One region of the Pauljensenia sp. UMB9872 genome, then DNA from elsewhere that is predicted to be linked to it. Evidence: riboswitches for the same ligand, from Rfam matches in the RefSeq annotation. Region 1 holds a riboswitch; the other holds the start of a gene.
What was found. Region 1 has a riboswitch for ZMP and ZTP ahead of purH (bifunctional phosphoribosylaminoimidazolecarboxamide formyltransferase/IMP cyclohydrolase). Riboswitches for the same ligand answer to the same signal wherever they lie in the genome.
Positions count from the first base shown of each region.

Region 2: linked by a shared signal. The riboswitch ahead of glyA (serine hydroxymethyltransferase) and the one ahead of purH (bifunctional phosphoribosylaminoimidazolecarboxamide formyltransferase/IMP cyclohydrolase) in region 1 are both predicted to bind ZMP and ZTP.

Region 1 covers NZ_JASOER010000012.1:48,714-53,497, reverse strand. Annotated here, with positions in the region: gene sucC (ADP-forming succinate--CoA ligase subunit beta) at 1-302, shown strand, start outside; gene sucD (succinate--CoA ligase subunit alpha) at 330-1,250, shown strand; gene QP109_RS06080 (cell division protein PerM) at 1,558-3,132, shown strand; ZMP/ZTP riboswitch at 3,520-3,605, shown strand; gene purH (bifunctional phosphoribosylaminoimidazolecarboxamide formyltransferase/IMP cyclohydrolase) at 3,632-4,784, shown strand, end outside.
Region 2 covers NZ_JASOER010000005.1:39,634-44,417, reverse strand. Annotated here, with positions in the region: gene QP109_RS03080 (PPK2 family polyphosphate kinase) at 1-928, opposite strand, end outside; gene QP109_RS03075 (malate dehydrogenase) at 1,171-2,160, shown strand; gene QP109_RS03070 (hypothetical protein) at 2,391-2,588, shown strand; gene purU (formyltetrahydrofolate deformylase) at 2,731-3,597, shown strand; ZMP/ZTP riboswitch at 3,801-3,884, shown strand; gene glyA (serine hydroxymethyltransferase) at 3,925-4,784, shown strand, end outside.

The sequences.
Region 1 (4,784 bases):
AGGGTCTCGACATCATCCTCGGCGACGAGCAGGTTCGCTCTGTCTTCGTCAACGTCTTCGGTGGCATTACCGCGTGTGACAAGGTCGCGGAAGGCATCATCGGAGCTCTCGAAGTTCTTGGCGACTCTGCGACGAAGCCTCTGGTGGTTCGCCTAGATGGAAATAAGGTCGCCGAAGGTCGAGCGATCCTCCATGCAGCGAACCATCCGTTGGTCCACATGGTTGAGACCATGGACGATGCCGCGCGACGTGCAGCTGAACTTGCTGCCGAGGCCATTGCTTCTCAGCCGGCTCAAAACTGACCAGACGAAAGACAAAGGACGAAAAGAATGTCGATTTTCCTTAACTCTGACTCCCGTGTCATCGTCCAGGGTATGACGGGGGCTGAAGGTCGTAAGCACACGCAACGGATGCTGAGCGCCGGCACAACCATTGTTGCTGGCACTAACCCCCGCAAAGCTGGCACCAGTGTCAACTTCGACGTGGTTGGCTACGGCCCAGCCGCTGACCGGGTCGAAAACGGAACAGTGTCCGTACCCGTGTACGCCACCGTTGCTGAAGCAAAAGAAGCAACGAACGCGAACACTTCCGTCATCTTCGTTCCGCCGGCCTTCGCGAAGGGGGCCGCACTTGAAGCGATCGATGCTGGTATCGAAACGATTGTTGTAATCACCGAGGGTATTCCAGTCGCAGACTCAACCGTTTTCGTGTCGCATGCACTGGAAAAGGGTGTCCGTCTGATCGGCCCGAACTGCCCAGGCATCATTAGCCCAAACCAATCAAACGTTGGTATCACGCCAGCAGACATCACCGGTCCGGGTCGTATCGGCCTAGTTTCTAAGTCCGGCACGCTCACGTACCAGCTCATGTACGAACTCCGCGACTTTGGTTTCACCACCTGCCTGGGCATTGGTGGCGACCCGGTGGTCGGAACCACCCACATCGATGCCCTGGCAGCGTTCGAAGCCGACCCCGACACTGATCTGGTTGTAATGATCGGCGAAATCGGTGGCGATGCAGAAGAACGAGCAGCTACCTGGATCAAGGAAAACATGACGAAACCCGTCGTCGCCTACGTTGCTGGTTTTACAGCCCCCGAAGGCAAGACCATGGGGCACGCTGGCGCGATCGTTTCCGGTTCTTCCGGTACTGCTGCGGCAAAAGCCGAGGCTCTAGAAGCAGTTGGTGTTCGCGTCGGTCGGACTCCGTCGCAGACCGCTCAGCTTGCTCGAGAAATCCTCTCACAGTAGTTGCGCTCTATGTCGCTTTTGGCAGGGAAAACTGAAGAGGCCGGAAGTGAGCAGAACGCAATCTCTGAAAGCGGAGTGAGCAGAACGCAATCTCTGAAAACGGAGTGAACAGAACGCAAACTCTGAAAACGCTCTGATCTCCCTTCCACACTGAGGTAGGTCTCAATCTGACGGTGGCCGGTGGTGCGAAAGCCCTACCGGCCACTGGTGCGTCATGATGGATAACGCTATGAACGTTACGCCTGAGACTTCACCACGCGTCACCACAACGACGTACGCTCCGACGCGGAAAACTATTCGCGTGAGCATGCCTGACGGTTGGGCGCGCGCCATGCTTTCGGGCGTTCAAGCAGCATTCGTCGGTTGGGCTACCTGCGTTCTTGTCGTCATGGGCTCCTTCCTGACGGTCGCGTCGAACCCCTGGGTGTCAAAAATCGGCTGGGACACGGTGTTCGCGTCCGGTTCGGATGTCTTCGGAGTCCTCTTCGGCGCGTCAGTTCATACAGAAACCGTCACTTATTACGCCATCCCCACTCTTGTGTCGATCGGCCTCGTTGCTTTGCTCCGACTCTTCTTGCGCGGAGGCGAAGATTTCTCGCCATCGTCGAACTGGTTCGCCGTCCCTGCTTTCACTTTGATGACCGCTTTCCTGATCGGTTCGGGTGCCTCGTATGTGCGCTGGTGGGAAGCAATGCCGGGTGCCCTATTCGTATCGCTTCTCGCGTCGGCGTGGGCGTTTTTTTCTTGTGGTGACCATCCACTTCGCCGGTGGGGAGTCCCGCGCCTCATTCGTTTAGGAATTCGCGAGGCCGCAATCGCAATCGCAGTCATCGTCGGATCGGCGGTGGTTCTTACTCTGATTGCTCTTCTTACTCATACCTCGCAAATCGCGGGGATCCACCGGCTCCTGCTCACGACATCTCCAATCGAGGACGCGCTTGTTGGATGTGGTCAGTTGTTTTTCGCCCCAACAATCTTGGCGTGGACGTTGGCTTGGTTTGCTGGACCCGGATTCTGGGTCGGAGTCGATGCGCTTCATTCGCCCACGTCAGCCCCAACTTTGCCGATCCCAGGTATCCCTGTCTTGGGCGCGATGCCCAACATCACTCCAAGCTATTGGACGATCCTCGTTCCGATTGCGATCGGTCTTGGCATCGGTATCTGGCGCGGAAGGAAGCGTCAGCAAGCATCGCTTCGTGAACAGTTTGTTCTTTCCGCAGTCGCATTTGTCGTGATCGGTGTTGGCTTCTGGATTTGGATGGCCATGTCAACCCTTCAGCTGGGGGCGGCGCGCATGACATTCCTAGGACCGCATGTCGGTCCGACTACTGCGGCTTTGCTCAGCGAAGTTGGTTTGGCGTTCGTATTTGGTTGGGTGATCGTTCACCCGCGCTCGTTGAAGTGGATGCGCGATCAATGGGAGCTTTCGCTTCTTGACGCTGGGCAAACGGCTCCGCCTCCGACCGCGCTTGTTGAAGAATCTCCCTCCGATGTTTCGGCTTTAGACGTTCCCCCTTCGACCGCGCTTGTTGAAGCAGAAGAGACTCCGGAACCCGATGAAATTGATACTGAATCGACCGAGGAAGAACCCGAGGTTTTGCTGAACAAGCGCGCCGATGACACTTCCGAAGAATCCCGGTCGGAACCTGAACTTGTTCCATGGACACCGACTCCCCAAGTTGTTGAGCCGACGGTGAAGTCTCCGGCTCAGCAGGAAGCTGAACAAGCGCGCTCTGAAGATGCGCTTGCAACTGAGCGTCTTGACCTCTCTTCGCTCTCGACCGGTGAACAAGCGCGGTTGAAAGAGGAAGCGGAAACAGAACGTCTGGACTTGAATGACTTCCACTCTGGTGAACAAGCGCGGTTGGAAGAGGACGAATGAACACCGACTCGACTCATTGATCTGTGCACGCTCCGCTTGAGTGCGCGCTCCGCTCGAACAAGCACGGTTAGCTGTTCTGGTATCCGGCGAAGGCTCCAACATACGCGCGCTTGTTCAAGCACGCGAAGTCCCGCGTTCGGCGCCGCGGTGGTTCTGGTGGGTGCAGACAGGGAGTGTTCAGCGATCGACTGGCGAAGGAATGAGGCCTCGCGCACTTTGTTTGCTAGGTTTCTGACTTTGAAACGCGCGAAGACTGGGACGCTGAGCTTTGACGGAACCTTGAACAAGCGCGGCCGGCCTCGTCGATAACTGGCACGCGGAAGGCGAATGTGGGGCGAATCCCTCACTGGACCTGCTTGGAACGCACACGCACTACGGGATACGATCGCCGTAGGTTGCAACTGGCGAGGGTGGATCACCACCGGGGAGCAACCCGAAGTACCCGTGAGGCGTCGCCCGCCTGGGCGCCGGGCATGATCAACCATTACTGGAGGAACCCATGTCCGTTCGCCTGGACAATCTCGAAGCTATTGACGTCCGCCCCATTACCCGCGCTCTTATTTCCGTCTATGACAAGACCGGTCTGATTGAGCTTGCCACCGCACTTGCTGGCGCTGGCGTTGAAATTGTTTCCACTGGTTCGACCGCTGCGAAGATCGCAGAAGCTGGTGTCCCGGTTACCCCCGTTGACGATGTCACCGGTTTCCCCGAGGTCCTCGAAGGTCGTGTGAAGACTCTGCACCCGATGATCCACGCGGGCATTCTTGCTGATCAGCGCAAGGCTGACCACCGCGAGCAGATCGACGAACTCGGTGTGAAGGCATTTGACCTGGTTATTTGCAACCTCTACCCGTTCACTCAGACGGTTGCCGGCGGTGGCAGCTTCGACGAATGCGTCGAGCAGATTGATATCGGTGGCCCGTCCATGGTGCGTGCAGCGGCGAAGAACCATCCGTCGGTTGCAGTCGTGACCTCGCCCGATTCCTACGCTGCGGTTATTGAAGCCGCCCAGGCTGAAGGTTTCACGCTGGAACAGCGTCGCGAACTGGCAGCACGCGCCTTCGCGCATACCGCAACCTACGATCTGGCCATCTCCGGCTGGTTCGCCGATCAGCTCGATCTGGACGATGTCCGCGACGAATTGGACGAGGCCTGCGAAACCCACCTCGACGCTTCCGATGCTGTGTTCCTTGAGTCCCTCGGTTTTGCCATCGACGAGGAAGCCGAAGAAATCGTCGAAGCTGACGACGAAGAAGGCGAAATGCCGGCGGTCGTCGCCGAGGCTTTCGAACGCGTTGACTCCCTGCGTTACGGCGAGAATCCGCATCAGAACGCTGCCGTGTACCGCGAGATTGCCGACGAAGAAGACCTCGACGAAAACGAGCTTCTTCCCGGCATCGCCAATGCTCGCCAGCTGCATGGCAAGGCAATGAGCTACAACAACTACACCGACGGTGACGCTGCCCTGCGCGCTGCCTACGATCACGAGCGCCCCTGCGTAGCCATCATCAAGCACGCGAACCCCTGCGGTATCGCCGTTGCCGACGACGTTGCCGAGGCGCATCGCAAGGCACACGCGTGCGACCCTGTCTCCGCATTCGGTGGCGTGATCGCCGTGAACCGTCCGGTCACCGTTGAACTGGCTAAGCAGA
Region 2 (4,784 bases), on a different contig from region 1:
CCGAAAGACGATCTTTCGCACCATCGACATCGAAGTCGGCTTTCGGCCATGTGGGGTTAATGCCTTCGAGCGTACGGACAAGGATCTCTTGGACCGCCAAACGTGCATACCACTTGCGGTCGCCAGGAATGACATACCACGGAGCAATGCGCGTCGAGGTCCGGCGAATCACTTCGGAATAGGCGTCTTGGTAGGCACTCCAGTTGTCGCGAGTATCGAGGTCACCCGTGGAGAACTTCCAGTGCTTATCTGGGCGCTCCAAGCGCTCCATCAGACGTTCCCCCTGTTCTTCATAGGAGACGACCAAGCAGACTTTAATGACCTTCATCCCGGCTCGAACGGCTTCTAATTCCATCTCGTAGATATCGTGATAGCGACGGTTCAGCTCATCCTCATCAGCGGCGAAGACAGATTCTTGGTTGGCGTAACGCGCGGAGGTGGGAACCAGAAGATCCTCATAGTGCGAGCGGTCAAAAACACCGATGTATCCCGGGCGGGGGAGGTGTGGGCGGACACGCCAAAGGAAATCGTGGGCACGCTCTTCTTCCGTGGGTGCTTTGAAGGCTTTCAGAGCAACACCCTGCGGATCCACCTGCCCGATGACGTGGCGAACGATTCCGCCCTTACCAGCCGTGTCCAAACCCTGAAGGATCAACAGAACTGAATCTGACGCACCTTCCTTCGACGCGGCATACAGGCGTTCTTGGAGTTCAGAAAAATCTACCGCCCGCTTCTCCATCGCTTTCAACGCCTTCTTTTTACTTGCGCCCCAACCGGGCGTGGCGTCACGAATGAAGGAATTCAAGTCGAACGCATCAGAGGCAATCAGCAGATCGCGCGGATCACCCGTCCAATACTTCGACGGCCCAAACACGTAGCTCATGGAGTCTTCAGGTGACTCCTGACCTGTGTTTTCTTTCGATCCCATGATGACCTCCAACGCGTGACCTCGACACAACCTAGAAAATGCAAGGCTCGAAAACGAATGTACGTACGTGCAACTCTAATCATGGTCTAGATCACGTGCTTGCGTGTATGAAAAGTAGGACTGCTAGCCCTGTTTTCCCACGCCGAAAGCGTTTAGGCTTGGAACGTCAGTATGTGGCGAAACCGCCACCAGGCGACGGCGAACACCGCCGACGCACACAAACTAAGAAGGAGTGCCGAATCATGGCAGAACCTCGCATCGTTACCGTCACCGGCGCCGCCGGCAACATTGGCTACGCCCTGCTTTTCCGTATTGCCTCCGGCCAACTGTTCGGTCCCGATGTCCCCGTCAAGCTCAACCTTCTTGAGATCCCCCAGGGAGTGAAGGCCGCTGAGGGCACCGCAATGGAGCTCGACGACTGTGCATTCCCGACCCTTGCCGGCGTTGAAATCTTCGACGATGCCACCAAGGCATTCGAAGGCGCCAACGTTGCCTACCTCGTTGGCGCAATGCCGCGTCGCCAGGGCATGGAGCGCGCAGACCTGCTGGAGGCCAACGCAGGCATCTTCGGCCCGCAGGGCAAGGCCATCAACGATGGCGCAGCAGACGACATTCGCGTCCTTGTCGTTGGCAACCCGGCCAACACCAATGCCACCATTGCTCAGAACGCTGCTCCGGACGTTCCGGCCTCTCGCTTCACCGCAATGATGCGCCTTGACCACAACCGTGCAGTTGCTCAGCTGGCCCATAAGACCGGCGCCACAGTTGCCGACGTCAAGGATGTTGTCGTGTGGGGCAACCACTCCGCAGATCAGTACCCGGACGTTTCCTACGCGACCGTTGCTGGCAAGAAGGCTGCTGACCTGGTTGACGAAGCATGGCTTTCAGAGACCTACCGTCCGGTTGTCGCAAAGCGTGGCGCTGCCATCATCGAAGCCCGTGGCGCATCCTCGGCAGCATCGGCCGCGAACGCAGCAATCGATCACATGTACTCTTGGATCCACGGCACCCCCGAGGGTGAATGGGTCACTGCAGGCGTCATGTCCGACGGCACCCACTACGATGTCCCGGCAGGTCTCTGCTTCGGCTTCCCGGTCACCTCTGACGGTGGCGAGTGGCAGATCGTCGACGGTCTGGAGATCTCCGAGGCAACTCGCGCAGGTATCGATCACAACATCAAGGCTCTGCAGGAAGAGTACGACGCAGTGAAGGCTCTCGGTTTCATTAAGTGAACTGAGCGTCAACGCGATTCGTTGAAACGCTGATCCTGTCTGATTGACAGGGATGGAAGTGGCCACGGGCTAAGCCCGTGGCCACTTTTATTTTCTCTGACCGTGTGCCCCCCTGATTCGCTACTACGCGTCTATCTACAAGAATGAATGAAACAAGCTTGTGACCAGCGTCAATGCACTCACAGCCCCAAGCTCAGCTGTCGTGGGTGCAATTCGTGAAAAACCCGCAAATGCGCACCGAGTATCGCGCTCAACAATTGCGCATCCCGGTGGGCATCGCCCTTGCGTGCATTTCGCCCGCGGCCTTCGTGAAATGCGAAATATTACTTGCACACCCGAAGAAACGCTCTGAAAAGAACGAGCGTTTTGTTGAGCAAGGAGGCCATCACATGGGTCTGCGCATTGTCGTTGCTGGTGTCGCTTCGTAGTGGCATTGCTCATTCGTTGATTGTTTGTGAAGACGTTGCTCAAGCGATTCTCGACCGTGCCGAGGAGCTGGATTCTCCAGGCTGACGGAAGGCATTGTGGCCGTGGATACTGGGCGATGAGTAAACCCGCTAATCTGTACCCATGAGTGAATCGACCGTAGAAAACACGAAGCTTGTCATCACACTGTCCTGCCCGGATCAGCCGGGTATTGTCCACGCGGTGACGGGTGTGATTGGCAGTGTGAATGGCAATATTATTCAGTCCCAGCAGTTCGGGGATCCGGATTCTGGCCTGTTTTTCATGCGTATTGAGGTTGATTCGCCGGTCGGTCGAGGTCCCGTCGAAGAAGGTCTGGCGAAGGTTGCGAAGACTTTTGATGCGACCTGGCATATTGATGCCCTCGGTCGTCGCCTGCGTACGGTCATCATGGTGTCGCGCGAGGGCCACTGCCTGACTGACTTGCTCTACCGTCAGCGTAGCCAGGGCCTGCCGATCGAGGTTGTCGCGGTCGTGGGTAACCACCCGGATCTTGCTCCCGTTGCCCAGTTCTACGGCGTTCCCTTCCTGAACATTCCGGTGACGAAGGAAACGAAGGCTGACGCTGAGCGCGAGTTGCTCAACCTGATCCGCTCGGAAAAGGTGGAGCTGGTCGTTCTGGCACGCTACATGCAGATTCTGTCTGAGAAAATCTGCGAAGAAATGCGGGGGCGCGTCATCAATATTCACCACTCGTTCCTACCCTCTTTCAAGGGCGCTCGCCCGTACGCGCAGGCGCATGATCGTGGCGTGAAGCTCATCGGTGCCACCGCGCACTACGTGACCGCCGACCTGGACGAGGGCCCGATCATCGAGCAGGACGTCACGCGCGTAACGCACGCCGACTCCACGCCGGACATGGTGGCGCTTGGCCAGGACGTGGAACGTCGCGTTTTGGCTCAGGCAGTCCGCTGGCACGCCGAACGTCGCGTCCTTATGGACGGCACGCGAACCGTGGTGTTCTCCCGCTAGTTTTCGTCTATTCCCCAGGCGGATGCGTGACACAACCACTGCTGAGAAATTGATTCACGAGGCCGAGACCACTTCTCGCTGGTGAGCCTGAGCGCCGGTTTCGGCTTTCGTCCTATCCGCCCCATAGTAGGCGGGGAGTGCCTAGATGGAGGCGGCCTCGTACGTGGGAAGGCAGTGCGCGACCTGGTCGCTTCGCGATAGGGTGGAGCAGTCGTGACTGGCGAACAGGTGGGAAACCACCGGGGAGCGATGAACAGGCACCGTAGCCGCCCGCCTGGGCTAAGGCGCCGACCGAGAAATCGGCAGTTCAAGGAGCAGGAGAACCCAATGGATTCCCTTAATGACATGACTCTTGCCCAGCTGGATCCCGAGATTCAGGCTGTGCTCGACGCTGAACTGGCACGTCAGCGGACGACCCTCGAAATGATTGCGTCGGAGAACTTCGTCCCACGCGCAGTCCTAGAAGCGCAGGGATCCGTGCTGACGAACAAGTACGCGGAAGGCTACCCGGGTCGTCGCTACTACGGTGGCTGTGAAGCCGTTGACGTCGCAGAAAACCTTGCGATTGAGCGTGCAAAACAGGTCTTCAAGGGCGCCGACTTCGTCAACGTTCAGCCACACGCCGGCGCACAGGCAAACGCCGCAGCCCTGATGGCGATGGCAAACGTGGGCGACACGATTCTTGGCCTGTCCCTCGCTCACGGCGGTCACCTGACCCACGGCATGAAGATCAACTTCTCCGGCAAGAACTACAACGCGGTGGCCTACGAGGTCGACCGTGAGACCATGCGTATTGAGGCTGAGCAGGTGCGCGAAGCTGCTCTGCGTGAGCGCCCCAAGGTCATCATCGCCGGCTGGTCCGCCTACCCGCGTCATCTGGACTTCGCGGCATTCCGCGAGATCGCTGACGAGGTCGGCGCAGCACTCTGGGTTGATATGGCACACTTCGCCGGCCTTGTCGCAGCAGACCTGCACCCCAGTCCACTCCCGCACGCTGACATTGTCACCACTACCGTCCACAAGACGATCGGTGGCCCCCGTTCGGGCATGATTCTGTCATCACGTGGCGAGCAGTGGGGCAAGAAGATTAACTCCGCAGTCTTCCCCGGCCAGCAGGGCGGTCCGCTCATGCACGCGATCGCCGCAAAGGCAATCGCCATGAAGGTCGCGCAGACCGAAGAATTCAA